DNA from 3 places in the Comamonas aquatica genome. Region 1 is predicted to be linked to each of the others. Evidence: predicted binding sites of a transcription regulator. Region 1 holds the regulator's gene; each other region holds the start of a gene.
The links. Region 1 encodes sigma-54, which starts transcription at its own class of promoters, with help from an activator protein. Its sites were predicted from a motif close to TGGCANGNAANCTGCTTT; they were not measured.
Positions count from the first base shown of each region.

Region 1 (9,560 bases):
TTGCGCACGAACATCAGCGAGCGGCCGTGCAGCACCACGGGCTGGCCGTTGGCACCGGTGTAGACGCGGTCGCCGTTCAGGCCCCGGGTGACGGTCTTGCCGCCCTTGTCGAAGGATTCGGTCAGCGTGCCCTTCAGGATGCCCAGCCAGTTGCTGTAGCCCAGCACCTTGTCTTCGGCATCCACGGCGGCCACGGAGTCTTCCAGGTCCAGGATGGTGGAGAGGGCGGCTTCCACCACCACATCGGCCACGCCGGCGGCATCGGTGCTGCCGATGGGGGTGGACTTGTTGATGAGGATGTCGATGTGCAGGCCGTGGTTCTTCAGCAGTACCGAGGTGGGGGCCGCCGCGTCGCCCTGGTAGCCGACGAACTTGGCGGCGTCCTTCAGGCCGGTGGTGTTGCCGTTCTTCAAAGTCACGACCAGCTGGCCGCCTTCCACGCGGTAGCCGGCGGAATCCTGGTGCGAGCCCGTGGCCAGCGGCGCAGCCTGGTCCAGGAAGTTGCGGGCGAAGGCGATGACCTTGGCACCGCGCACGGGGTTGTAGCCCTTGCCCTTGTCGGCGCCGCCGTCTTCGGGGATGGCGTCCGTGCCGTACAGCGCGTCATACAGGCTGCCCCAGCGGGCGTTGGCCGCGTTCAGCGCGTAGCGCGCGTTCAGGATGGGCACCACCAGCTGCGGGCCGGCGATCTGGGCCAGCTCGGCGTCCACGTTCTCGGTGGTGGCCTTGGCGTCCTTGGGCGGTTCGACCAGGTAGCCGATCTGCGTCAGGAACTGCTGGTAGGCGGCCATGTCGGCGATGGGGCCGGGGTGGGCCTGGTGCCAGGTGTCCAGCTCGGTCTGCAGGCGGTCGCGTTCGGCCAGCAGGGCGGCGTTCTTGGGGGCCAGGTCGGCCACCAGGGCGTCAAAGCCCTGCCAGAACACGGCGGCATCGACGCCGGTGCCGGGCAGCACCTGTTCATTGATGAAAGTGTGCAGTTCGTGGGCAACTTGCAGGCCGTGGACCTGGGTGCGAGCGGTCATGGGAAGGCTCCTTGGATCGTGGGAAGTCGGAAAACCGGTGTCGCCGGGACGGGCCAGCGTTGCATCCCACTGTATTCCAAATGTATGCAGCAATAAATTGCTGAAAAATCTCAAAACTGATGACTTTTACGCAAAAGTGGGCAACACTCCCCAGCGTGCATGCAGCGTCGATAATCAAAGAAAACATAGCTTTCAGCGCTTGCTGCATCAGCGCTGCAGGCCTATTGGGCACCTGATCCGTCTCGCCATGGACAAACTCAAAGCTTTCGAGTCCTTTGTCTCCGTCGCCACCAAGGGCAGCCTGACGGCCGCCGCCAAGGCCGAGGGCGTGGCCCCGGCCATCATGGGGCGCCGGCTGGACGCGCTGGAGGAGCACCTGGGCGTCAAGCTCATGGTGCGCACCACGCGGCGCATCACCCTCACGCACGAGGGCAGCGCGTTCCTGGAGGACTGCCAGCGCCTGCTGTCCGATGTGGCCAACGCCGAGGCCAGCGTCTCGGCCGGCGGCATCAAGGCCACCGGGCACCTGCGCATCACCGCGCCGGCCGGCTTTGGCCGCCGCCATGTGGCGCCGCTGGTGCCGCTGTTCCACGACCTGCACCCCGAGGTGACCATCTCGCTGAACCTCAGCGACCGCGTGGTCGACCTGGCGGGCGAGGGCTATGACTGTGCGGTGCGCGTGGGCGACCTGCCGGATTCGTCGCTGATCAGCGTGCGCATGGCCGACAACCGGCGCCTGTGCGTGGCCACGCCGGCCTACCTGGCGGCCTATGGCACGCCCCGGCACCCGGGCGAGCTGGCGCAGCACCGCTGCCTGACGCTGTCCAGCGATGCCTCGCAGACCCGCGGCTGGGCCTTCAGCGTGCCCCGGGACGGCGGGCGCGAGAGCGTGCACATCAAGCCCGGCGGTCCGCTGGACTGCTCCGACGGGCAGGTACTGCACGACTGGTGCCTGGGCGGCTGGGGCATTGCCTGGCGCAGCACCTGGGAGGTCGAGGCGGAAATCGCCGCCGGCCGGCTGGTGGAGGTGCTGGCCGACTTTGCCGCGCCGCCGAATGGGATTTACCTGGTCTTTCCGCAGCGCAAGCACATGACCTTGCGCCTGCGGCTGTGGATGGACTACCTCAAGGCGCACTATGAGCGCCCGGAATTTTGGAGCAAAGGAGGAACGCAATGACCTTGGAAGCCTTGTTAGCCAGCCTGCACCTGCTGGCCATCCTGACCCTGGTGGTCTTCTTGTCGAGCGAGGCAGCGCTGTGCCGCAGCGAGTGGATGAACGCTGCCGTGGTGCGGCGTCTGGCGCGGCTGGACATGATTTACGGCATCACGGCCCTGGTGCTGCTGCTGACCGGGATCGCCCGCCTGGTGTGGGGCGTCAAGGGCCTGACCTGGTACGTGTCGCAGCCGCTGTTCCACCTGAAGATGCTGCTGTTCTTCGTGGCGGCGCTGATGTCGCTGCGCCCGACCCTGGCCATCCGCCGCTGGCTCAAGGCCCTGAATACGGATGGTGCGCTGCCCGGCGAAGAGGCGGTGCGCAAGGTCCGCGCCTGGATCATGGTGCAGGCCCACATCATCCCGGTGATCGCCGTCGTGGCCGCGTACTGGGCCCGGGGCATGTAGCCGGCGGCAGGGCGCGGGAATCCTGGCTGCGGGCATAGCGGCGCCCGGGCACGTAAAATCCGCCGATGCTTTCCGTCAAACAGGATTTGCTCGCGGCCCTGGCTGCCGAGCTCGAAACACTCTCGCCCGGCGCCGGCGCCCGCGCCGCATTTGAAAACCCCAAGGTGGCAGCCCATGGCGACTTCGCCTGCACGGCGGCCATGCAGCTGGCCAAGCCCCTGAAGGCCAACCCGCGCGCTTTGGGCGAGCAGCTCAAGGCCGCGCTGGAAGCCACGCCCGCGTTCCAGCAGTGGGTGGATGCGATCGAGATCGCCGGCCCCGGCTTTCTGAACATCCGCCTCAAGCCCGCCGCCAAGCAGCAGATCGTGCGCGAAGTGCTGGCGCAGGGCGCCCAGTTCGGCTACCAGCCGGCGCGGGGCGAGCAGGTGTTGGTCGAGTTCGTCTCCGCCAACCCCACCGGCCCGCTGCACGTGGGCCATGGCCGCCAGGCGGCCATCGGCGACGCCATCAGCAACCTCTACGCCACCCAGGGCTGGAAGGTGCACCGCGAGTTCTATTACAACGACGCGGGCGTGCAGATCGACACCCTGACCAAGTCCACGCAGTTGCGTGCCAAGGGCTTCAAGCCCGGCGACGACTGCTGGCCCACGGACAGCGAGAACCCGCTGGCCAAGAATTTCTACAACGGCGACTACATCGCCGACATTGCCCAGGCCTTCCTGGCCAAGGAAACCGTCAAGGCCGATGACCGCGAGTTCACCGCCAATGGCGATGTCGAGGATTACGAGAACATCCGCAACTTCGCCGTGGCCTACCTGCGCAACGAACAGGACAAGGACCTGCTGGCTTTCAACCTGAAGTTCGACGAGTACTACCTGGAATCCAGCCTCTACCAGAACGGCCATGTGGCGGCCACGGTGGAGCGTCTGATCGCCAGCGGCTACACCTATGAGCAAGACGGTGCGCTGTGGCTCAAGTCCACCGAATTTGGGGACGACAAGGACCGCGTGATGCGCAAGTCCGATGGCACCTACACCTACTTCCTGCCCGATGTGGCCTACCACATCCAGAAGTTCCAGCGCGGCTACGGCAAGGTCGTCAACATCCAGGGCACGGACCACCACGGCACCATCGCCCGCGTGCGCGCCGGGCTGCAGGCCGCCAATGTGGGCATCCCCCAGGGCTACCCCGACTACGTGCTACACACCATGGTGCGCGTGGTGCGCAACGGCGATGAGGTCAAGATCAGCAAGCGTGCCGGCTCCTACGTGACCCTGCGCGACCTGATCGAGTGGACCAGCAAGGACGCCGTGCGCTTCTTCCTGCTGAGCCGCAAGCCCGACACCGAGTACACCTTCGACGTGGACCTGGCCGTGGCGCAGAACAACGACAACCCCGTGTACTACGTGCAGTACGCGCACGCCCGCATCCAGTCGGTGCTGCGTGCCTGGCAAGAGGCCGGCGGTGCCGGCGTGGCGGCGCTGCAGAGCGTGGACCTGTCCGCGCTGCAAGGCCCGCAGGCCCAGGCGCTGATGCTGCTGCTGGCCAAGTACCCCGAGATGCTGAGCGCCGCGGCCGCGGGCAATGCCCCGCATGACGTCACTTTCTACCTGCGTGACCTGGCTTCCGCCTACCACAGCTACTACGACGCCGAGCGTATCTTGGTGGACGACGAGGCCGTGAAGCTGGCGCGTCTGGCCCTGGTCGCCGCCACGGCCCAGGTGCTGCACAATGGTCTGGCGGTGCTGGGGGTGGATGCTCCCGAGCGCATGTAAGTGACGCAACAGAAAGTGACAGGCGGTTTTATGGACAAGCAGCAGCGCGGGGGCACGATCCTCGGCTTCATCCTGGGTTTGATCGTGGGTCTGGGGGTTGCGCTGGGGGTGGCGGTGTATGTCACCAAGGTGCCCGTGCCCTTCCTGACCAAGGGCGAGTCGCGCAACACCCCGGCGGCCGAGAGCGAACGCAACCGCAACTGGGACCCCAACTCGCCGCTGTATGGCAGCACCCAGGCCCGTCCGGCGCCGGCGGCCACTCCTGAGGCCCCGGCTGCCCCAGCGACCGCCACGGCCACGCCGGCGGCGGCCAGCCCGGCCACCCAGCTGCCCGCGGTCGCCGCGGACCCGCTGGGGGATCTGGCCAAGGCCCAGGTCAAGGCAGCCGATGCCAAGGCGGCTGCGGCCGCCAAGGCCGGGGCCCCCGGTGCGGGCGGCTCCGACGGGTTCAGCTATTTCGTGCAGGCGGGGGCTTTCCGCACCCAGGCCGATGCCGACGCCCAGCGCGCCAAGCTGGCCATGCTGGGCTGGGAGGCCCGCATCAGCGAGCGCGAGCAGAACGGCCGTCCCGTGTTCCGCGTGCGCGTGGGCCCCTTCGACAAGCGCGGCGATGCCGAGCAACTGAAGCAGAAGCTGGACGGTGCGGGCGTGGACGCCGCCCTGGTGCGCGTGCAGCAGTGAACTTTCTGAGGCTTTCCCCCTCTCAATGCCCATATCTCAAGAAGGAGTCCTTTTGATGCAACGCCGCCAGTTCTCTTTGGCCGCAGCCACCGCTGCGACCTCCATGGCCTTCGGTGCCAACACGGCTTGGGCACAGGCTGCCGCCCCCAAGGAAGGCAAGGAATACCTGCGCCTGTCGACCCCCGCCCCCACGGAAGCGGCCGCTGGCCAGATCGAGGTGGTGGAGTTCTTCTGGTACAGCTGCCCCCACTGCAACGCGTTCGAGCCCACCTTTGCAGCGTGGAAGCAGAAGGCCCCGGCCAACGTGTCCGTGCGCCGCGTGCCCGTGGCCTTCAACGCCAGCTTCGTGCCCCAGCAAAAGCTGTATTTCGCGCTGCAGGCCATGGACAACTTCGACGCCATGCACGTCAAGGTGTTCCACGCCATCCATGTGGAGCGCAACAAGCTGGCCAAGGACGAGGACATCTTCAACTGGGTCGCCAAGCAGGGCGTGGACGTGAACAAGTTCAAGGAGATCTACAACTCCTTCAACGTCGCCAGCCAGGTGCGCAAGGCCACTCAGGTGCAGCAGGCGTATGACGTGGAAGGCGTGCCCTCCATGGGCGTGGCCGGCCGCTACTACACCGACGGCCCCCGTGCCGGCAGCATGCCGAATGTGCTGCGTGTGGTCGAATACCTGGTGGAGCAAAGCCGTAAGGCCTGATCCGGCCCTGCGGCCCCCATCCCCGAGCCCGCCTTGCGCGGGCTTTTTTGTGGGCTTGGGAGGCAGGATGACTACAATGTCCAGCAAGAAACGTGCCCTGCCCATGACACCCAAACTCCTCACCTGCCTGTTGTTGACTGCCCTTGCGGGGGCTTCTGGCGTGGCGCATGCCGAGCGTGCCGACCGCGACAAGCCCATGAACATCGAAGCCGATGCCTTGCGCCACGACGAGCTCAAGCAGACCAGCGTGTTCACCGGCAATGTGGTGATGACCAAAGGCTCCATCGTGCTGCGCGGCGCGCAGCTGGACGTGCGCCAGGACGGCGAAGGCTACCAGCACGGCATGGTCAAGGCCGAAGCCGGCAAGCGCGCTTTCTTCCGCCAGAAACGCGACACGGCGCCCGGCGCCCCCGAAGAGTTTGTCGAGGGCGAGGCCGAGGTCATTGAGTACAACGGCCGCACCGACGATGTGAAGCTGATCCGCCGCGGCCAGTTGCGCCGCTACACCGGCGGCAAGCTCAGCGACGACATCATGGGCAGCGTCATTACCTACAACAACCTGACCGATGTGTTCACGGTCGACGGCGAAAAGCGCAGCAACCTGCCTTCGTCGGCACCCGCAGGCTCGGGCGGCCGCGTGCGCGCCATCCTGGCGCCCAAGTCCACGCCGGGCAGCAGCCCCGCGCCGGCACCGGCCCAGCCCTTGCAGCCGTCGGGTGGTCTGAACTCCCAAGGACAGTGATGGCAGAAGATTCTCGTGACACGCGTGCCACCAGCAAGCTGGAGGCGCGCCACCTGGCCAAGACCTATGGCAGCCGCAAGGTGGTCAAGGACGTGTCCATGACGGTGCAAAAGGGCGAGGTGGTGGGCCTGCTCGGCCCCAACGGCGCGGGCAAGACCACCTCGTTCTACATGATCGTGGGTCTGGTGCGCTGCGATGGCGGCGACATCCTGATCGACGGCCAGTCCGTGGGCAACATGCCCATCCACCAGCGCTCGCGCCTGGGGCTGTCCTACCTGCCGCAGGAAGCCTCGATCTTTCGCAAGCTGAATGTCGAGGACAACGTGCGCGCCGTGCTGGAGCTGCAGACGGATGCGGCCGGCCAGCCCCTGAGTGCCGCTGCCATCGAGCAGCAACTGACCAGCCTGCTGCAGGAGCTGCGCGTCGAGCACCTGCGCAAGTCGCCGTCGCTGGCGCTGTCCGGCGGCGAGCGCCGCCGCGTGGAGATCGCGCGCGCCCTGGCCTCCAACCCGCGCTTCATCCTGCTGGACGAGCCCTTCGCCGGCATCGATCCGATCGCCGTGATCGAGATCCAGCGCATCATCGGCTTCCTCAAGGAACGCGGCATCGGTGTGCTGATTACCGATCACAACGTGCGCGAAACACTGGGTATCTGTGACCACGCCTTCATCATCAGCGATGGCACAGTACTCGCCCAGGGCACACCCGAGGAGATCGTCGAGAACCCGGATGTGCGCCGGGTCTACCTGGGCGAGCACTTCCGCATGTAGTCTGGCCCGGCAGCGTCGGCAATCACAAGAAAGTTCGAGGGGGTACAGCGTTGAAGCCAGGTTTGTCACTGCGGGTCTCACAGCATCTGGCGCTCACGCCGCAGTTGCAGCAATCCATCCGGCTGTTGCAGCTATCCACCCTGGAGTTGTCCCAGGAAGTCGAGCAAATGCTCGACGACAACCCGTTTCTGGAGCTGGCCTCGGACGACGCCCCGCGCGAGGAGTTCGGCCTGCAGGCCGCGGACGAGCCCGCCCAGCACGAGGGCGGCTCGGTCGACGAAACACCATATTCCATAGCAGACAGCGCAGGTGCCGCAAGCGCTGAAGGCCAAAAAGACCAGGAATCCGCGGCGCCCGACAGCGACGTGCCCAGCGACTGGGAGGGCGACGGCAGCGTCGACATCGCGCACGACGACAGCGAATGGGGCGGCGACGCCCCGGCGCGCGGCAACCGCAATGACGACGAGGATGCCCCCACGGCCCTGGACCTGGCGGGCGCGCACGAGTCGCTGACCGATTTCCTGCACCAGCAGGCGCTGTCGCTGCGCCTGTCCGAGATCGACCGCTATGCGCTGCGTTTCCTGATCGAAAACCTCAACGACGATGGCTACCTCGAGGACCCGCTGCAGGCGTTGGCTGAGGGCCTGGCCGGCACCGACGATCTGGAGCAGCTGGACGAGCTGGTGCACCGCTTCACCGTGGCCCTGCGCCTGCTGCAGTCGCTGGAGCCCGTGGGCGTGGGCGCCCGCGACCTGGCCGAATGCCTGCGCCTGCAGCTGCTGCACCTGCACCGCGAGGATCCGCAGGACGAGATGCTGGGGGTGGCGCTGCAGGTCTGCGCCCAGCCGCTGGAAATGCTGGCGCGGCGCGATGTGCGCAAGCTGATGCAGGCCTGCGGCCTGCCCGAGGCCAAGGTGCGCGCCGCGCTGGGCGTCATCGCTCGGCTGGAGCCCAAGCCGGGGCGGCGCTTCACCGATGTCGAGCGCCACATCATCGTGCCCGACGTGATCGTCAAGAAAACAGCGCGCAAGGGGGGGGATGGCCTGGCGCAGTTCAGCGTGCAGCTGAACCCGGACGTGATGCCGCGCCTGCGCGTGCACGACGTGTACGCCAACGCCCTGCGCAGCCACAAGGGCAGCGACGGGCACGCCGGCCTGCAGCAGCGGCTGCAGGAGGCGCGCTGGTTCATCAAGAACGTGCAGCAGCGCTTCGACACCATCCTGCGCGTGTCCAAGGCCATCGTCGACCGGCAGAAGAACTTTTTCGTGCACGGCGAGCTGGCCATGCGCCCGCTGGTGCTGCGCGACATTGCCGACGAACTGGGCCTGCACGAATCGACCATCAGCCGCGTGACCACGGCCAAGTACATGGCCACGCCGCACGGCACCTACGAGCTGAAGTTCTTCTTCGGCTCGGGCCTGGGCACGGAGACCGGGGGCAACGCCTCCAGCACGGCGGTGCGCGCGCTGATCAAGCAGTTCGTCGCGGCCGAGAGCCCGAAGAAACCGCTGTCCGACAGCCAGATCGCGGACATGCTCAAGGAGCAGGGCATCGAGTGCGCGCGCCGCACCGTGGCCAAGTACCGCGAGGCCTTGAAGATCGCCCCGGCCAACCTGCGCAAGGCGCTGTAGACGCGTTCCGGTCCGGTGGGGGCAGCCGGTGGGACAGCACCGACACAGCGGCCAATCATCAAAAAGAGAGCTGCTGGCGCTCCATACACAAAGGGTTCAGATGGAAAACCATCTGAACCCTTTTATGCAAGCGCGCGAGCAGCTCTCTTTTTAAAACCCCGCGGGCCCGCGCTGCGCGTGCCCGGCGGTGTGTCAGCGCAGGGCCAGGGCCTGCGTGGCGGGCGCGTGGTCCAGCTTGAAGCCGCCGACCACCTCGGCCAGCTGGTGCGCCTGCTGCTGCAACGACTGCGCGGCGGCGGTGGCCTGTTCGACCAGGGCGGCGTTCTGCTGCGTGCCCTGGTCCATCTGGCTGACGGCGCCGTTGATCTCGCCGATGCCGTTGCTCTGCTCCTGGCTGGCGTGGCTGATCTCCGCCACGATGGCGGTGACGCGGCGCACGCTGTCCACCACTTCCTGCATGGTGGCGCCGGCCTCCTGCACCAGGCGGCTGCCGGTGTTGACCTGGTTGACCGAGTCGTCGATCAGCTGCTTGATCTCCTTGGCCGCGGCGGCGCTGCGCTGGGCCAGGGTGCGCACCTCGCCGGCCACCACGGCAAAGCCGCGGCCCTGTTCGCCG
Region 1 is NZ_CP072916.1:3,310,815-3,320,374, reverse strand. Features, by position in the region: gene KAQ61_RS15665 (malate synthase G) at 1-1,022, opposite strand, end outside; gene KAQ61_RS15660 (LysR family transcriptional regulator) at 1,270-2,199, shown strand; gene KAQ61_RS15655 (DUF2214 family protein) at 2,196-2,642, shown strand; gene argS (arginine--tRNA ligase) at 2,708-4,417, shown strand; gene KAQ61_RS15645 (SPOR domain-containing protein) at 4,448-5,098, shown strand; gene KAQ61_RS15640 (thiol:disulfide interchange protein DsbA/DsbL) at 5,154-5,801, shown strand; gene lptA (lipopolysaccharide transport periplasmic protein LptA) at 5,905-6,543, shown strand; gene lptB (LPS export ABC transporter ATP-binding protein) at 6,543-7,313, shown strand; gene KAQ61_RS15625 (RNA polymerase factor sigma-54) at 7,364-8,944, shown strand; gene KAQ61_RS15620 (methyl-accepting chemotaxis protein) at 9,137-9,560, opposite strand, start outside.

Region 2 (9,560 bases), 1.1 Mb from region 1:
ACGTCACCTCGTCGAACTGCGTGGCTGGCAATGCCGCCGCCGGTGCGGGCGTGGGCCCTGGCATGTTGCATTACATCCTGGGCATCACCAAGGCCTACTGCACCCGCGTGGGCGGCGGGCCCTTCCCCACCGAGCTGGAGTGGGAAAAGGAAGGCACACCGGGCTACGTCATGTCCACCGTGGGCGCCGAAAAGGGCGTGACCACCGGCCGTTCGCGCCGCTGTGGCTGGTTCGATGCCGCGCTGCTCAAGCGCTCGGCCCAGATCAACGGCCTGTCCGGTCTGTGCATCACCAAGCTGGACGTGCTGGATGGCATCGAAGAGCTGCAACTGTGCGTGGGCTATGAGCTGGACGGCGAGAAGATCGACATCCTGCCCATGGGCGCGGACGACATCGAGCGCTGCAAGCCCATCTACGAATCCATTCCCGGCTGGACCGATTCCACCGTGGGTGTGACCGACTACGACAAGCTGCCTGTGAATGCACGCCGTTACCTGGACCGCATCGCCGAAGTGACCGGTGTGCCGATCGCCATGGTTTCCACCAGCCCCGACCGCGACCACACCATCCTGATGCAAAACCCCTACAGCGCGGGCTGAAGCGGCGTTGCCTCTATAAACACGCTCCTCGCGAAATTACACAGGAACACGACCATGTTGACTGAAGACGGCAAGCACCTGTACGTCAGCTACGACGAATACCACGGCCTGATCGAAAAGCTGGCCCTCAAGATCCACCAGTCCGGCTGGGAATTTGACACCATCCTGTGCCTGGCCCGTGGCGGCCTGCGCCCCGGTGACATCCTGAGCCGTATCTTTGACAAGCCCCTGGCCATCATGTCGACCAGCTCGTACCGCGCCGAGGCCGGCACCGTGCAGGGTCATCTGGACATCGGCCGCTTCATCGCCACCCCCAAGGGTGAGATCGCCGGCCGCGTGCTGCTGGTGGACGACCTGGCCGATTCGGGCGTGACGCTGAATGCCGTGGTGAAGATGCTCAAGGAAAACTACCAGCCCATCACCGAGCTGCGTACCGCCGTGATCTGGACCAAGGGTGTGTCGACCTTCCGCGCCGACTACTCTGTGGAAGACCTGCCCACCAACCCCTGGATCCACCAGCCCTTCGAAGGCTACGACAACCTGTCGCCCGAGAAGCTGATGGACAAGTGGAAGCTGTAAGCCAGCATGCACGTCGGCACAAGGAGCCCCCCGGGGCTCCTTTTTTTATTTCCAAAATCTATAAATAAGAGCAGTCGGCGCTCGTCATCCAACGCTTTCAATCCAAAAAGTATCTACAACCCAGTGTTGATGAGCGCCAGCAGCTCTGCTTTTTGATGTGCTTGATGCGATTGGGGTGTGCAGGGGCCAGCGTGCCACTGGCCTTGTGCCGGGCAGGTCGGCGCCGCTATGCTTGGCAGCATGCACATGATCTTGGATGCGCTGTGGCGCGCGGTGACCGATTGCCTGCGGGGTCGGGTGATGGCCTGGTCCTTGTTTCCTCTGCTGCTGGTGGCCGGCATGGCGGCGCTGGTCGGGGTGTTCTGGTGGGACGCTGCCGCGGCCAGCGTGCAGGCCTGGCTGGAAGCTGTCAGCTGGCTGCAATGGTTGTGGGGCTGGATGGGGCAGGGCACGGCAGCGGCCAGCGCCGTGGCGGCGGCGGTTTTGCTGGTGCTGGTGATCAGCCCGGTGATGGTGATGGTGGCCTTGGCCATCGTGGCCGTGGTGATGACCCCGCAGATGGTGGCACTGGTGGCCGAGCGCCGCTTTCCGCAACTGCAGCGCAAGCATGGTGCGGGCTGGGTGGGCAGCGCACTGTGGGCCCTGGGATCGACGGCCGTGGCCTTGCTGGCCCTGGTGCTGTCCATGCCGCTGTGGCTGGTGCCACCGCTGGTGCTGGTGCTGCCGCCGCTGATCTGGGGCTGGCTGACCTACCGTGTCATGGCCTTTGACGCCCTGGCCGAGCACGCCAGCCCGGCCGAGCGCCAGACCCTCCTGGCCACCCACCGCTACCGCTTGCTGTTGATGGGGGTGGTCTGTGGCTACCTGGGTGCTGCGCCCAGCCTGGTGTGGGCGTCTGGGGTGGTGTTCGCCGCCGCGTTCTGGGTGCTGATTCCGGTGGCCGTGTGGATTTATGCGCTGGTGCTGGCGTTTTCCTCGCTCTGGTTTGCGCACTATGGCCTGGCCGCCCTGCACAGTCTGCGGGAGCATGCCGCGCTGGATGCCGGGCAGGTGGCACCACCGGCAGACGCGCGGCCGTGAAAACCGTTGTGTGTTTTTTGCCACTTGGTGCAGGGCATGCCGCATATTGGTGATTGCACCAATGTGGCGCACATCCAGGAACTAAAATAGTGCATGGAAAGCAAGTCCGGAATGGCTTGTTGAATTTGCACCAAAGTGGTGAATTGCAAAAGGCTGTGAAAACATGGACTTCACAGCCTTTCCGCTTGTGGATGGGTGTGGGGCGAGCTGGCACACAAACTGCTTTGCTAACTGCGTACTTTCTATGAAGCGCTTTTCCAGGAGAACCTGATGGCTAAGACCGTTGCAGATGTGATGAACCTAGTGAAGGAAAACGAGGTCAAGTTTGTTGACCTGCGCTTCACTGATACCCGTGGCAAAGAACAGCACGTGACCGTGCCTGTGTCGCACTTTGATGATGACAAGTTCACTTCGGGCCACGCCTTTGACGGTTCGTCGGTTGCTGGTTGGAAGGGTATTGAAGCGTCGGACATGCTGCTCATGCCCGATCCCAACACCGCCAACATCGATCCTTTCTTCGAAGAAACCACGCTGATCCTGCAGTGCGATGTGATCGAACCCGGTGACGGCAAGGCCTACGACCGCGATCCCCGCTCTGTGGCCAAGCGCGCTGAAGCCTACCTGAAGGCTTCCGGCCTGGGCGACACCGCCTACTTCGGTCCCGAACCCGAATTCTTCATCTTCGACGGCGTGCGCTGGGGCACCGAACCCCACAACCCCTTCTTCGAAATCGAAGAGTACGAAGCCCCCTGGAACACCGGTACCAAGTTTGAAGGCGGCAACCGTGGCCACCGTCCCCGCGTTAAGGGCGGCTACTTCCCCGTGCCTCCTGTCGACAGCACCCAGGATATGCGTGCCGAGATGTCCCTGATCCTGGAATCCCTGGGCATCCCCGTCGAAGTGTTCCACCACGAAGTGGCCGGCGCTGGCCAGAACGAACTGGGCACCAAGTTCTCCACCCTGGTGGAGCGTGCCGACTGGACACAGCTGCAGAAGTACGTGATCTGGAACGTGGCCAACACCTACGGCAAGACCGCGACCTTCATGCCCAAGCCCTACAGCGGTGACAACGGCTCCGGTATGCACGTGCACCAGTCCGTGTGGAAGGACGGCAAGAACCTGTTCGCCGGCGACGGCTATGCCGGTCTGTCCGACTTCGCGCTGTACTACATCGGCGGCATCATCAAGCACGCCCGTGCCCTGAACGCCATCACCAACCCCGGTACCAACTCGTACAAGCGCCTGGTGCCTGGCTTCGAAGCCCCCGTGAAGCTGGCCTACTCGGCCAAGAACCGCTCGGCCTCGATCCGCATTCCTTACGTGGCCAACCCCAAGGGCCGCCGCGTGGAAGCTCGCTTCCCCGATCCACTGATGAACCCCTACCTGGGCTTCGCAGCGCTGCTGATGGCCGGTCTGGACGGCGTGGAAAACAAGATCCATCCCGGCGAAGCTGCCACCAAGGACCTGTACCACCTGCCGCCCGAGGAAGACAAGCTGGTGCCGACCGTGTGCCACAGCCTGGACCAGGCGCTGGAAGCCCTGGACGCGGACCGCGCCTTCCTGACCAAGGGTGGTGTGTTCTCCGACAGCATGATCGACGCCTACATCGAACTGAAGATGGGCGAAGTGACCCGCTTCCGCCAGGCCGTGCACCCCGTCGAGTACGACATGTACTACTCGCTGTAATTCCGGCGGCAGGGGCTGGGCATGCATGCGTGGCCCCTGTGCTGGAACGACACAACTAGGCAGCCGAGAGGCTGCCTTTTTTGTCGGCGGCAGCGGGTGGCCCAAGTCGGACAATCCGGGACAGTGCAGGTCGGGCATTGCACAATGCCATACAGACACGCCATGCATGCTGGTTCTGCGGTACGGCGCCTGGATTTGAACGTTGGAGGTGTGAACACTATGAAGCAACTGATCGGAGCAACCGCCTGCTGGCTGGCCTGTGCCGCCGTGCTGCCTGCGGCACAGGCCCAGGAGCGCATTTACCGTTGTGGCAATGAGTACACCAACAGCGCTGCCATTGCCAAGCAGCGCAACTGCCAGGTGGTGGAAGGTGGGCATGTGACCGTGGTGCACACCCGGCCCGCGCCTGCCACCCCCGCCGGGACTGGTGAGGGCAAGGCCTCCACGCCTGCGCCGGCGGGCGCCCGTGCGGTGCAGGTCGATCCCAGCCAGCAGAAAGCCCGTGACAGCGATGCCCGGGCCATCCTGCAGGCCGAGCTGGTCAAGGCCCAGGAAAAATTGAAGGCGCTCAAGGCCGAATACAACGACGGCTACCCGACCAAGTCGGCGCTGGAGTTGCGCAACGCGCAGGTTTACAACGAGCGCCTGGAGAGCTTGAAGGCCAGCATTGCCCGCCAGGAGAGCGACATTGCCGGCATCCAGCGAGAGCTGGCACGCCACTCTGGTGGCTGATTGTTTTTGAAAGTTGAGTGGTCTGTCCATGTCGCTTGCAGTTCCCCGTGATGTGCAGCGTTTTGCTGCGTTGGATTTGCTGTCTACCTTGGCGGTGGTGGTCGACCAGCAGGGTGCCGTGGTGTTTGCCAACGCCGCCCTGGAAAGCGCGATGGGCATGTCGCGGCGCATGCTTGAAGGGGTGGAGTTCGCCCAGTACCTGTCCTCGCCCTCGCTGCTGCGCACGGGCCTGCAATCCTCGGATGGGCACGGCTATGCGGCGATGAGCTTCGACACCGGCCTGCAGCGCACGGTGCAAGAGCCGCTGTTCGTGCACGTCACGCTGACACCGATCGAGCACACGGACTTGAGCCTGGTGGAGCTGTGGGTGCTGGAGCAGCAGGCCCGCCAGGACCGCGAGGAGCGCCTGGTCGAGCAGGCCCAGGCGAACAAGGAGCTGGTGCGCAATCTGGCGCACGAGATCAAGAACCCGCTGGGCGGCATTCGCGGCGCGGCCCAGTTGCTGGAGATGGAGCTGGACAGCCGTGAGCTCAAGGAATACACCCAGGTCATCATCCATGAGGCCGACCGCCTGCAAAGCCTGGTCGATCGTTTGCTGGCCCCGCACCGTCACCCGCACCAGCTGGCCGACCTGAACATCCATGAGGTGTGCGAGCGGGTGCGTTCCCTGGTCCTGCTGGAGTACCCCCAGGGCCTGAAAGTGCGCCGGGATTACGACATTTCCATCCCGGAGTTCAAGGGGGATCGTGCGCAGCTGATCCAGGCGCTGCTGAATATCGTGCAAAACGCCGCACAGGTGCTCTCAGACAAGATTGCCAGTGGCGAGGCCGAAATCGTGTTGCGCACCCGGGTGGCCCGCCAGGTGACGATTGGTCGCCAGCGCCACAGGTTGGCACTGGAATTGCATGTGATTGACAACGGACCCGGCGTACCGGACCACATCAAGGAGCGGATTTTCTATCCGCTGGTGACGGGGCGGGATGGCGGTTCGGGCTTGGGGCTGCCGTTGGCGCAGACATTCGTGCAGCGCCACCATGGCCTCATCGAGTGCGAAAGCATGCCGGGGCGCACGGATTTTCGTATCCTGATCCCGCTGCCGTGAGACCGGGTCTTTCAAGAACAAACAACGGAAGGTAAACACAGCATATGAAGCCGATCTGGATAGTAGATGACGACCCCTCGATCCGCTTCGTCTTAGAAAAGGCGTTGGCTCGCGAAAACCTGGACACCCGCAGCTTCAGCAACCCCCGCGAAGTGCTGGCCGCCTTGGCCGATCTGCCGGAAGGCGATCCTGCACACCAGGGCCCGCGGGTCCTGGTCAGCGATATCCGCATGCCTGGCGGCTCGGGCTTGCAACTGCTGGAGCAGGTGCATGCGCAGCAGCCGGAACTGCCGGTCATCATCATGACCGCCTACTCGGACCTGGACAGTGCGGTGTCGGCCTTCCAGCGCGGCGCGTTCGAGTACCTGCCCAAGCCTTTCGATCTGCCCAAGGCGGTGGAGTTGATTCGCCGCGCGGTGGAAGAAAGTGAGCGCGAGCAGGTCGCCGAGGAACGCCAGACGGCCATGCCCGAGATGCTGGGCCAGGCGCCCGCGATGCAGGATGTATTCCGGGCGATCGGCCGCCTCAGCCAGAGTGCCGTCACCGTGCTGATCACCGGTGAATCCGGTTCGGGCAAGGAACTGGTGGCGCGTGCCTTGCACAAGCACTCGCCCGTGGCGAATGGCCCTTTCGTGGCCATCAACACCGCCGCCATTCCCAAGGATTTGCTGGAGTCGGAGCTGTTCGGCCATGAGCGTGGCGCCTTCACCGGGGCGCAGACGCAGCGCCGTGGGCGTTTCGAGCAGGCGGAGGGCGGGACCTTGTTCCTGGACGAAATCGGTGACATGCCCTTCGATCTGCAGACCCGGCTGTTGCGCGTGCTGTCCGATGGGCAGTTCTACCGGGTTGGTGGCCATACGGCGGTCAAAAGCAATGTCCGCGTGATTGCTGCCACCCACCAGAACCTGGAGCAGCGGGTCAAGGATGGGGTGTTCCGTGAAGACTTGTTCCACCGCCTGAATGTGATCCGGCTGCGTCTGCCCTCGCTGCGCGAGCGTTCCGAGGACGTGCCCATGCTGGCCAAGCATTTCTTGCAGCGCAGCGCCAAGCAGCTGGGGGTAGAGCCCAAGCGCATTTCGGAGGCCGCCTTGCAGCGTCTGGCGCAGTTCGGTTTCCCCGGTAATGTGCGCCAGCTGGAGAACATATGCCACTGGCTGACGGTCATGGCCCCGGCCCAGCAAATTTCAGTGCAGGACCTGCCTCCGGAGGTGCTGGGTGCGTCTGCCAGTACTGCACCGGTCGAGCCCGCGGGCCTGGTGCCTCTGCAGATCGGCACGGTGGCGGAGGTTCCGGTCGCCAGCGCCGCACAGCCGCAGGCCAGTGGGGCGGCCACTGTCGCCGCGGGGTATGTCGGGCCTGGCTGGGAAAGCCTGCTGGAGGCCGATGCCCGCAAGCTGTTGCAGGGTGACTGCAAGGAGGTCTGGGACGTGCTGAGCAAGCGCTTCGAGTCCAGCCTGATCACGACCGCCTTGAGCCTGACCCACGGCAAGCGCATGGAAGCCGCGCAGCGCCTGGGGATCGGGCGCAACACCATCACGCGCAAGATCCAGGAGTTGGGGCTGGACGGCCCCGAGCGTGGAGCAGGTGACGAGAGCTAGCCGCATCCGCCGACAGGCACCACGGCACAAGGGCATATCTGCGATATGCCCTTTTTTCATGTCGATGGCGGGGTCGGGCAGGGCAGACGGGGCCGTCCTACATCGACCGTTCGTATCAGCCGACCGTCGGGCTGCGCATGGTTTCTGAGAATCAAAAGCATCGCCAAGTTGGCGTTCACTTGCTTTTGAAATCTGTCATAGCCCATGCTGCTGACTTTCCCCCGCTATCCGGCATGTAGCACGGCACTGTCCGCGGTGCAGACCGGCGTGGCACGCTATGACCCCCCTCCTGACAGCGACATTGCCGTGCTGACCCTAGATATCCACATGCGCCTGGTTTCCGAGCAGGAGGACACCTACTGGCGCGAGCACTTCTCACAGGCGCCTTATTACGTCGCCGGCCGCAGCTACGACCAGTACCGCCCGGCCTATGAACTGGGCTGGCAGACGGCGCTGCAATACCCGGATGCTGAGTTTGAAGACCTGGCTGATCGCCTGCACCGGCAGTGGGCCGTGCGCAGTGGCTCCAGCCTGCTGCCCTGGCGCGAGGTGCACCAGGCCGTGCATGCGGCCTGGCTGCATGCCAGCCAGCAAATGCGCAAGGTGCAGCAGCCGGCCGCGCGAGTGGAGTGCAGCCGCGAGACCGCGGCCAGCCTGTTGCCGCTGCAGCGCGGCTGCGCCCTGCTGGCCGAGGATTTGCAACGCATGTGCGCCATCCCCATGAGTGACTTCGCCCACCAGGTCATTCAACGACACATCCTGATGTTGCGTGACTTTGCCTACACCTTGCACAGCCATGTGAAGCGTGCGTTTCACAAAGAGGACATGGGCTTGACCACGTGGCCCAGCAGGTTGCGCCGTCGCTGGATGGCCTGGCGCGATGACCTGTCGGACTGGGCGCCGGCGCAGGTGTTCGAGGTCTGCGAGCTGCGCGAACGCACCCTGCTGTCCAGCTACCAGCGGGCGCTGCGCAAGACGCTGCCCGTCGAGGTCCGGGAGCTGCTGCAAATGCAGTCCAAGCGCTTGGGTGTGCACATGGAAAAGCTCAGCTGGGTGCGCCACAACTGGAATCTCGAATAAGACGCGGTACCCACCGGGCCGTTGCAGGCCACATAGGGGTGTCCCGTATCAGCCAAACGCCTATGTCGCCATCTGCCAAGGTGATGGCTTGAGGATGCGCCAAATTCTCACAGGATGGGCTGTGGCGCCCGCAGAACAATCAAGTCTAGGCGATGGCGACCAGCGCCGTATCCAAAGCATGGTTGCAAAGGGGGCTTGTATGACAATGCACTACACCGGGGCCTTGTTGGGACGCGAGGCAGTGATTCAATTCCCGGAAAGCACGGCACAGGTCCGATATTCTGTGCGTGGAGACTTGCACTGGTGCGTCACGGACAAGAACGGCAATGTGACCCAGGGCAATGAGCGACTGAGCTATCTCCAGCTGTCAGACACGCTGCATTTCCTGAACTGGATCGAAAAGACGGGCTTCACGGTGAGCCAGGTGATCGATACTGAAAACGGCACCGTGAAAGCCTTCTGGTCGTACGCCGACGAATTCAGTGAACGTGGGCACCGTGCCTCCATGTTTGTGGATGGCACCTTCCATTTCGTCTGAGGACGATGGGGCGGCTGACCGATTTGTGGAATTTACTTAATTTTTGAGCAGCTTATAAAAGTTGTTTTGATTCAAAAGCTTGGCAGATTTTCCAATGGGTTGTCCACAGCTGGGCCCACAGATGCTGGGTACAAATGGCGGTGAGCAGTGGGCCATTAAAAAGCCCTTGGAGGTGATCCAAGGGCTTTTTGCATGGTGCAAGCGCCGGGGCGCGGCAGTATCAGCGCACGCGTTCGCTTTCCACCGTCATGTCCAGCACGTACAGGTACTTGGAGGCATCGGCAGGCACTGGCGAGCGGGTGTAGCGCTTGAGGCGCAGCACATTGCGCACCCCGTCCTGGTGGGTATAGCCTTCGATTGCGCCGTAGAACGCCTCCCAGGCGCCGTGGCCTTGTTTGATGCCTTGGGCGTCGTAGGTCACTTCGCGCACCTGCAGGCATTTGGCGTTCGGCATCAGGGGGTGGCTGCAGGCCATTTGCTGGGGGGCCACCTCGAGGAAGATGCGCTCGCTGCCGCCGTACAGCGTTTCGTAGGTGGGGCTGCCTGTAAGTTGCCAGCGCGCGCCA
Region 2 is NZ_CP072916.1:2,221,416-2,230,975, reverse strand. Features, by position in the region: gene KAQ61_RS10600 (adenylosuccinate synthase) at 1-599, shown strand, start outside; gene KAQ61_RS10595 (phosphoribosyltransferase) at 654-1,178, shown strand; gene KAQ61_RS10590 (EI24 domain-containing protein) at 1,419-2,258, shown strand; gene glnA (type I glutamate--ammonia ligase) at 2,529-3,944, shown strand; gene KAQ61_RS10580 (hypothetical protein) at 4,164-4,676, shown strand; gene glnL (nitrogen regulation protein NR(II)) at 4,705-5,778, shown strand; gene ntrC (nitrogen regulation protein NR(I)) at 5,823-7,376, shown strand; gene KAQ61_RS10565 (ferritin family protein) at 7,581-8,456, shown strand; gene KAQ61_RS10560 (MoaF-related domain-containing protein) at 8,656-8,994, shown strand; gene KAQ61_RS10555 (META and DUF4377 domain-containing protein) at 9,215-9,560, opposite strand, start outside.
Region 2: glnA (type I glutamate--ammonia ligase) is a predicted target of sigma-54. The motif match lies at 2,467-2,484, and genes of this name have one in related genera.

Region 3 (9,560 bases), 230 kb from region 1:
GGGCCTACCGGGCAAAATGAGGGGGTTTGGGTGGCCGCGAGAGGGAGGCTGCCCCATCCACAAGAGACCCGCATCCTGAAACACAGAGGTTGACATGATCGTCCTGAAAGCCACACAAGACAAAGTTCTCGCGGTCCTGCAATCGGTGTCCGGCATCGTTGAACGCCGCCACACCCTGCCCATCCTGGCGAATGTGCTGATCAAGAAGACCGGCAACGCCCTGCAGTTCACCACCAGCGACCTGGAAATCCAGATCCGCACCACGGCCGAACTCGGCGGTGACACCGGCGACTTTTCCACCACCATCGGCGCGCGCAAGCTGATCGATATCTTGAAGACCATGCCCGGCGACCAGACCGTGGGCCTGGAGTCGCAGCAAAGCAAGATGATCCTCAAGGGCGGCAAGAGCCGCTTCACGCTGCAGACCCTGCCGGCCGAGGACTTCCCGCTGGTGCAGGAGGCCGCCAACTTCGGCCCCGCCTTCAGCGTGCCGCAAAAGGTGCTCAAGGACCTGATGGGCCAGGTGTCGTTTGCCATGGCAGTGCAGGACATCCGCTACTACCTGAACGGCATCCTGTTTGTCGCCGAAGGCAACACGCTGAGCCTGGTGGCCACCGACGGCCACCGCCTGGCCTTTGCCAGCGCCGAGCTGGACGTGGACGTGGGCGAGAAGCAGGAAGTCATCCTGCCGCGCAAGACCGTGCTGGAGCTGCAGCGCCTGCTGTCCGACGTGGGCGGCGAGAACTCGCCCCGCATCGAGATGCAGTTCGCCAACAACCAGGCCAAGTTCACCTTTGGCGGCATGGAGTTCGTGACCAAGCTGGTCGAGGGCAAGTTCCCCGACTACAACCGCGTCATCCCGCGCAACCACCACAACAGCGTGACCCTGGGCCGCGCCCCGCTGCTGGCCAGCCTGCAGCGCACGGCCATCATGACCAGCGACAAGTTCAAGGGCGTGCGCCTGACCATCGAGCCCGGCACGCTGCGCGTGGCGTCCAACAACGCCGACCAGGAAGAGGCGGTGGATGAGCTGGACATCGACTACGGCGGCGACACCATCGACATCGGCTTCAACGTGACCTACCTGCTGGACGTGCTGGCCAACATGTCGCAGGACATGGTCAAGATCGAACTGGCCGACAGCAACAGCTCGGCCCTGGTCAGCATCCCCGGCAACGACAACTTCAAGTACGTCGTCATGCCCATGCGCATCTGATGCGCCCGTGGACCGGCGTGTTAGCCTGTCCATCCCAAAAAAGGAGCAGCTGGCATATGCCAGCGCTTCTTTTTCAAATGATTTATTGGTAATTTCCAGGCAATACAAGCGCAAATAGCTCCTGTTATTGTAGCAGTAAGGCACCTTCATGACCGACGAGAACCAGCCAGAAAACCCCACCGCAGCACCCGCCAGCGCCCCCGCTGACACCGGCTACGGCGAAGGCGCCATCCAGATCCTGGAAGGCCTGGAGGCCGTGCGCAAGCGCCCCGGCATGTACATCGGCGACACCTCCGACGGCACCGGCCTGCACCACCTGGTGTTCGAGGTCGTGGACAACTCCATCGACGAAGCGCTGGCCGGCCACTGCGACGACATCCTGGTCACCATCCACGCCGACGGCTCGCTGTCCGTCATCGACAACGGCCGCGGCATTCCCACCGGCGTGAAGATGGACGACAAGCACGAGCCCAAGCGCTCGGCCGCCGAAATCGCGCTGACCGAGCTGCACGCCGGCGGCAAGTTCAACCAGAACAGCTACAAGGTCTCGGGCGGTCTGCACGGCGTGGGCGTGTCCTGCGTGAACGCGCTGTCCATCTGGCTGAAGCTGACCGTGCGCCGCGACGGCAAGGTGCATGAGATCGACTTCTCGCGCGGCTTTGTGCAGAACCGCCTGATCGAGGTGGTCGACGGCTTCGAGACCTCGCCCATGCGCGTCATCGGCGAGACCGACAAGCGCGGCACCAAGGTGCACTTCCTGCCCGACCAGGACATCTTCAAGGAAAACTTCGAGTTCCGTTACGAAATCCTGGCCAAGCGCCTGCGCGAACTCTCGTTCCTGAACAACGGCGTGCGCATCCGCCTGAAGGACGAACGCGATGGCAAGGAAGACGACTTCTCCGGCGCCGGCGGCGTGCAGGGCTTTGTCGGCTTCATCAACGCCAACAAGAAGGTGCTGCACCCCACCTCGTTCTACGCCACGGGCAGCCGCCCGGCCGACAGCTACGGCGGCATCCCCGGCACCGAGATCGGTGTCGAGGTGGCCATGCAGTGGAACGACGGCTACAACGAACAGGTGCTGTGCTTCACCAACAACATCCCCCAGCGGGATGGCGGCACCCACCTGACCGGCCTGCGTGCGGCCATGACCCGCGTGATCGGCAAGTACATCGCCGACCACGAACTGGCCAAGAAGGCCAAGGTCGAAGTCAGCGGGGACGACATGCGCGAAGGCCTGTGCGCCGTGCTGAGCGTGAAGGTGCCCGAGCCCAAGTTCAGCAGCCAGACCAAGGACAAGCTGGTCAGCTCCGAAGTGCGTGCGCCGGTGGAAGACATCGTCGCCAAGACACTGACCGACTACCTGGAAGAGAACCCCAACGACGCCAAGATCCTGTGCGGCAAGATCATCGAGGCCGCCCGCGCCCGTGAAGCCGCGCGCAAGGCCCGCGAAATGACGCGCCGCAAGGGCGTGCTGGACGGCATGGGCCTGCCCGGCAAGCTGGCCGACTGCCAGGAAAAAGACCCCGCGCTGTGCGAAATCTACATCGTCGAGGGTGACTCCGCAGGTGGATCCGCCAAGCAGGGCCGCGACCGCAAGTTCCAGGCCATCCTGCCCCTGCGCGGCAAGATCCTGAACGTGGAAAAGGCCCGCTACGAAAAGCTGCTGTCCAGCCAGGAAATCATCACCCTGATCACGGCCCTGGGCACCGGCATCGGCAAGGTCAGCGCCGATTCGGGCAAGAGCAACTCGGACGACTACAACCCCGACAAGCTGCGCTACCACCGCATCATCATCATGACCGACGCGGACGTGGACGGTGCCCACATCCGCACACTGCTGCTGACCTTCTTCTACCGCCAGATGCCCGAGCTGGTCGAGCGCGGCCACATCTACATCGCCCAGCCGCCCCTGTACAAGGTCAAGAACGGCAAGGAAGAGCTGTACCTCAAGGACGGCCCGGCGCTGAACAAGTACCTGCTCAAGATCGCGCTGAACCACGCCAGCGTGCACACCGGCGGTGCCAACGCCCGCACCATCGAGGGCGAGGAACTGGCCAAGCTGGCCGACATGCACCTGGCCGCCGAGACCGTGATTGAGCGCCTGTCCAACTTCCTGGACCAGGAAGCCCTGCGCGCCATCGCCGACGGCGTGAAGATCAAGCTGGACACCCTGGAAGAAGCCCAGGCCTGCGCCCCCGTGCTGGAGGCCAAGCTGCGCGAGCTGACCACCACCGGCGTGCCCGCCGCCGTGACCGCCGAGATCGACCCCGTCAGCGAGAACCCGATCCTGCGCATCAGCCGCCACCACCACGGCAACATCAAGAGCTCCATCCTCACGCAGGACTTTGTGCGCAGCCACGACTACGCCGCCCTGTCGGCCGAAGCCGAAAGCTTTGCCGGCCTGCTGGCTGAAGGCGCCAAGGTCACGCGCGGCGAAGGCGAAAAAGCCAAGACCGAAAAGGTCGGCGACTTCCGCCAGGCCATGCAGTGGCTGATCAGCGAAGCCGAACGCACCACCGGCCGCCAGCGCTACAAGGGTCTGGGTGAAATGAACCCCGAACAGCTGTGGGAAACCACCATGGACCCGAATGTGCGCAGCCTGCTGCAGGTGCAGATCGGCGACGCCATCGAAGCCGACCGCGTGTTCACCATGCTGATGGGCGACGAGGTCGAACCCCGCCGCAACTTCATCGAAGACAACGCCCTGCGGGCCGGCAACATCGACGTTTGATTTCAAAAATCGGAGCTTTCAGCGCAAGCTGCACAAGGCTTGAAGTCCTAAAAGGCTTCAAGCCTTTTTTCTTGGTCTGCCGCTGCTCCAGAGCTGGTGGGCGATGCAGTCGAACCCCGCCGCAACTTCATCGGCGACAACGCGCCACGCAACCGCTGCAATTGGCACGCAATCTGCTTTAACTCCGCATCTTGTATACATCTGGGTATTCATCATGCTGATTGGCACATTCGACGATTGGAAGCACGCCTACCACGGTGGCGCAGCACCGGCTGCGCTGCTGGAGCAGCAGCGCCAGGCCTTGCAGGCCGATGACACGGCGTGGATCAGCATTGCCACGGAGGCACAGCTGCAGGCGCAGCTGCAGCAACTGCAGGCCCTGGAACATGCCGTGGGCCGCGACCAGTTGCCGCTGTACGGCATTCCGTTTGCCGCCAAGGACAACATTGATGTGGCCGGCTTCACCACCACCGCCGCCTGCCCGGCATTTGCCTATGTGGCGGCGCAGGATGCCGTGGCCGTGCAGCGGCTGCGCCAGGCCGGCGCCATCGTGCTGGGCAAGACCAACCTGGACCAGTTCGCCACCGGCTTGGTGGGGGTGCGATCGCCCTATGGGGCCGTGCCCAACACCTTTGATCCCACGCTGGTCTCGGGCGGCTCCAGCTCGGGTTCGGCCTCGGTGGTGGCGCGCGGGCTGGTGCCGTTTGCCCTGTCCACGGACACGGCCGGTTCGGGCCGCGTGCCCGCGGGCTTCAACCAGATCGTGGGGCTCAAGCCCACACCCGGTGCCGTCAGTGGCACCGGTTTGGTGCCCGCCTGCCGCACGCTGGATTGCATCGGCGTGCTGGCCCTGAATGTGGCCGACAGCGCCCTGGCGCTGTCCATCATGGAGGGGCCCGACGCGCAGGATGCCTATTCGCAGGCGCGGCCCGCCATCCCCGCGCACCGGCCGCTGGCGCAGCTGCGGGTGGCGATCCCGGGCGGGCGCCAGCTGGCCGCCGATTACGAGGCCGCCTTCACCCAGTTTGCGCAGCGGCTGCAGCCCCAGGTGGCCAGCGTGCAGACCCGGGCCTTCGACACCTTGTTCGAGGTGGCCCAGCTGCTGTACTACGGCCCCTGGGTGGCCGAGCGGGTGGTGGGTGCGCGCCGCCTGTACGAGCAGCAGCCCGAGGCCTTGCTGCCCGTGATCCGCCAGGTGCTGGACGTGCACCAGCGCTTCAATGCCGTGGACACCTTTGCCGCGCAGTACCAGCTGCAGACGCTGCAGCGCGAGGCGGAAAAAATCTGGCAGGACTGCGACGTGCTGTGCGTGCCCACGGCACCGCGCCACCCCAGCATGGCCGATCTGCAGGCCGAACCCGTGGCCGCCAATTCCGAGCTGGGCACGTACACCAACTTCGTGAATCTGCTGGGCTGGTCGGCCATCGCCATTCCGGCCGCGCAACTGCCCAGCGGGCTGCCGTTCGGCATCACCCTGATTGCGCCGGCCTGGCGCGAGCCCGATCTGGTGCGCTGGGCCCAGGCCCTGGAAGCCCAGACCCCACTCACCGCCGGGGCTACAGGCCTGCCCACGCGCACCCTGGGCGCGCTGCCCCGCTGGCACGTGCCCACGCAGGGCGAGACGATTGCGCTGACCGTGGTCGGCGCCCACCTGCGCGGCATGCCGCTGAACCACGAGCTGCTGGCCTGCGGGGCGCGCTTCCGTGAAGCCACGCACACGGCACCCTACTACCGCCTGTATGCGCTGGCCGGCACGGTGCCCGCCAAACCCGGACTGGCCCGGGCCGAGGACGGGGCCGCGATCGCCGTGGAGGTCTGGGACATGCCCGTCGCCAACCTGGGGCGCTTTGTGGCCGGTGTGCCCGCGCCGCTGGGCATTGGTACGGTCACGCTGCAGGATGGCCGCCACGTCAAGGGCTTCATCTGCGAAGGCATGGCCCTGGGCCATGCCCAGGACATCACGCATTTCGGGGGCTGGCGCGCGTATTGCATGGCGGCGTAACACCCTGGTGCAGGGCGTGCACCTGAATCAGGCACGCCCTGCACCCGATACAACCGCATCCCCCCAATTCCGCAGGAGACGCCCGTGGCGCCCACCAGCCTTGCCAACATGGCCTACGACAAGCTGCGACAGGCTTTCGATAATTTTCAGTACGTGCCCGGAGACCGTTTCAGCGAAAGCGAAATCGGCGCCCAGCTGGGCATGAGCCGCACCCCCGTGCGCGAGGCCCTGGTGCGCCTGCAGCGCGAGGGCTATATCTCGGTCATGCCCAAGATGGGCTGGGTGGTCAACAGCATCGACTTCGCGGTGTTCGAGCAGCTGTACGACGTGCGCGCCGTGCTGGAGTGTGCGGCCGTGGACCTGCTGGTGGTGGACCCGGACCTGGAGCAGCGCCTGGCCGCACTGTGCGCGCTGTGGTGCGTGCCGCTGCAGGAGCGCCTGACGGACCAGCATGCGGTGTCGCACATCGATGAGCGCTTCCACATCGACCTGATGGAGGCCAGCGGCAACCTGGAGATGGCGCGCATCCACCGCGACATAACGGACCGCATCCGCATCGTGCGGCGCCTGGAATTCACGCGCAACTACCGCATCGACGTCACCTACGACGAGCACAGCCGCATCCTGCGCGCGCTGCTGCAGCACGACGGGCTGCAGGCCAAGGTGCTGCTGCAAAAGCACATCCGCGTCAGCCGCGACGAGGTGAAGAACATCACCTTGCACACCCTGCAAAATGCCAAGCCAAAAAGGCTGGAAGCGGCCGCCTGACCTGCGCGGACAGCTATGAAAAACGCGGAATGACCGTCAGCGCGGTGCAGGCGTGGGTCAGGCCCGGTCCAGCGCCAGCAAGGCCTGCAGCGCTACGCCCTGCGGATCGGCCAGGGCATTCAAGATACTGAAATGGTCCGCACCCGGCACCGCCAGACAGGCGCCCGGGGCCGCCTGGCGGTAGTGGGCAAAGGCCTGGGTCTGCGCCTGCAGCTGCGCCAGCTCGGCCGTTCCATACGCCAGCACCAGCGGCTTGTCGACCACCGGCAATTGCAGCGGGCTGAGCTGGTCCACTTCGGCCGGCGTCAGCTGCAGGGCCTGGTTCAGGTAGGTGTGGCGCACCGGCTCCAGCGCATAGATGCCGCTGATCCCCAGGCCGCCCACCACCCCGTCGCCGTCCAGGCCCAGGACCGTCAGATGCCCGCCCGCCGACCAACCGCACAGCAGGATGCGGCCGCTGCCGCCAGCCGCCAGGGCCTGCCGGCGCACAGCGGCAATGCCCTGCCGTACTTCCTGCACGATCTGCGTGAGACTGGCCTGGGGTGCCAGCGTGTAGCCGATCAGGGCCGCATGCACGCCCTGCTGCAAGGCGCCCTGGACCACGAAGCGGAAGCTGTTCTTGTGCCGCATCTGCCAGTAGCCGCCGTGGATGAACAGCAGGGTGGGCGCACCGGCCGGGCCGTGGAAGTAATCCAGCCGCTGGCGCGCGCCCGGGCCATAGGCCACGTCCAGATCGGCGGCGTGCTGCTGCACCACGGCCATGCTGCGCGCTTCAAACGCCGCCAGCTGCTGGGCGCTGCTGGCCACGGCGCGGGTGTTGTCATAGGCCGCGTCGCGCACGGCCTGGGGCAGGTGGAGCAGGGTGTCGATCACCATCAGGCGGCCTTGGCGTGGTGGGCCACGTGGCTGCTGAGCAGCTCGGTCAGCTCCTGGCGCACGCGGTTGAACTCGGGGGTCGTGATGTGGCGCGGGCGCTCCAGCGGGATGCGGTAGTCGCGCTCCACCCGGCCGGGGCCGGCGGTCATGACCACCACGCGGTCGGCCAGCAGCACGGCTTCTTCGACCGCGTGGGTGACGAAGATCACGGTCAGCCGGGTCTTGGCCCAGATGTCCAGCAGCTCCTGCTGCAGCACTTCGCGCGTCAGCGCATCCAGGGCGCCAAAGGGCTCGTCCATCAGCAGCACTTCGCAGTCGTTGGCCAGCGCCCGCGCGATGGAGACGCGCTGCTTCATGCCGCCCGACAGCTGGTGGGGAAAGTGGTCGGCAAACTTGCTCAGGCCGACCATGTGCAGGTAGTGGTCGGCGATCTCGCGCAGCTTGACCTCGGGCAGGCCGCGCTGCTTGGGCCCGAAGGCGATGTTCTGGCGCACGGTCAGCCAGGGGAACAGGCCATAGTCCTGGAACACCATGCCGCGGTCGGGACCGGGTTCGCTGATGGGCGTGTGGTACATCCGGGCCACGCCGGTGGACACGCTTTCAAAGCCACCCATGATGCGCAGCAGCGTGGACTTGCCGCAGCCCGAGGCGCCGATCAGGCAGACGAATTCGCCCTTCTGGATCTGCAGGTTGACGTCCTTGAGCGCGTGGATGGGGCGGCCATGCAGGGAGAAGACCTTGCTGACGTTGGCAATGTCCAGGATGGGCGCAGGGGTGCGATGGGCAAGGATCTCAGACATGGTGTTGCGGGCTCCACTTGAGCAGACGGTTGTTGAGGGTGACCAGCAGGCGGTCGGTGACAAAGCCGGTGAAGCCGATGACCACCATGCCGGCGATCACCACGTCGGTGCGCGACAGCATGCGGCCGTCCATGATGGCCGCGCCCAGGCCCTCGGGCACGCCCGTCATCTCGCCCACCACGATCAGGAACCAAGCGATGCCGTGGCCCAGGCGCAGGCCGTTGAAGATGGAGGGCATGGCCGCCGGCAGCACCACCTGGCGGAACATGGAGGTGCCCTTGCAGCCCAGCATGGCGGCGGCCTCGAACAGGCGCGGCTCGACCGACTTCACGCCAAAGGTGGTGTTGATGACGATGGGAAAGAACGCCCCCAGGAACACCAGGAAGATGGCAGCGTTGGGGCCCACGCCGAAGAAGATCATGGACAGCGGCAGCCAGGCCGTGACCGGCACCGGGCGCAGCATCTGCAGCGTGGGGTCCACGAAGCGGCGGATGGCGGCGTTCTTGCCGATCACCAGGCCCAGCGGAATGCCGGCCAACGCGGCCAGCGCAAAGGCCCCGTAGACACGCGACATGGACTGCAGCCAGTGCGTGGGCAGGGTGGCGCTGAAGGCGTCGTCATAGATGCCGCCAAAGGCGAAATCCCAGAGCATCAGGCCCACTTCCTGGGGGGAAGGCACCAGCATGGTTCCCGTGGCGCGCACGGCCACGTCCCAGGCCAGCAGCAGCAGCAGGGGCAGCACGGCGGGCACCAGCCAGGTGGTCATCCAGACACGGGCCGCGCTGGGCTGGGGCGGCATGGCCAGTGCCACCGGGGACGTGGCGGGTGTGAAAGAGGGGGGCGAAGACGACATGGCAGGCATTCCGGAAGCGGGCAGGGGAGGCCAGGGGCCCGGCGGTGCAGCACACCGCCAGGCGGGGCGGGCTTACTGGGGGTTGAAGCCGGTGACGATGAAGCTGCTGTAGTCGGGCAGCTTGCGGATCTGCTTGCGCTCCAGCATCAGCGAGCCGTAGTACTTGCTGCGTGTGATCCAGTCCTCGTCGATCTTCCAGGTCAGCTCCACGTTGTCGGCCGCCAGGTTGGCCACGTCGGGGGCGAAGCCCAGCTTGGCACCGGCCATCTGCACCAGCTCGGCGCGGTGGGCCATGGCGTATTCGGAGGCCTTGC
Region 3 is NZ_CP072916.1:3,538,924-3,548,483, forward strand. Features, by position in the region: gene dnaN (DNA polymerase III subunit beta) at 95-1,216, shown strand; gene gyrB (DNA topoisomerase (ATP-hydrolyzing) subunit B) at 1,365-3,947, shown strand; gene atzF (allophanate hydrolase) at 4,162-5,949, shown strand; gene KAQ61_RS16635 (GntR family transcriptional regulator) at 6,034-6,717, shown strand; gene KAQ61_RS16640 (alpha/beta hydrolase) at 6,775-7,593, opposite strand; gene KAQ61_RS16645 (ABC transporter ATP-binding protein) at 7,593-8,393, opposite strand; gene KAQ61_RS16650 (ABC transporter permease) at 8,386-9,246, opposite strand; gene KAQ61_RS16655 (ABC transporter substrate-binding protein) at 9,319-9,560, opposite strand, start outside.
Region 3: atzF (allophanate hydrolase) is a predicted target of sigma-54. The motif match lies at 4,110-4,127, and genes of this name have one in related genera.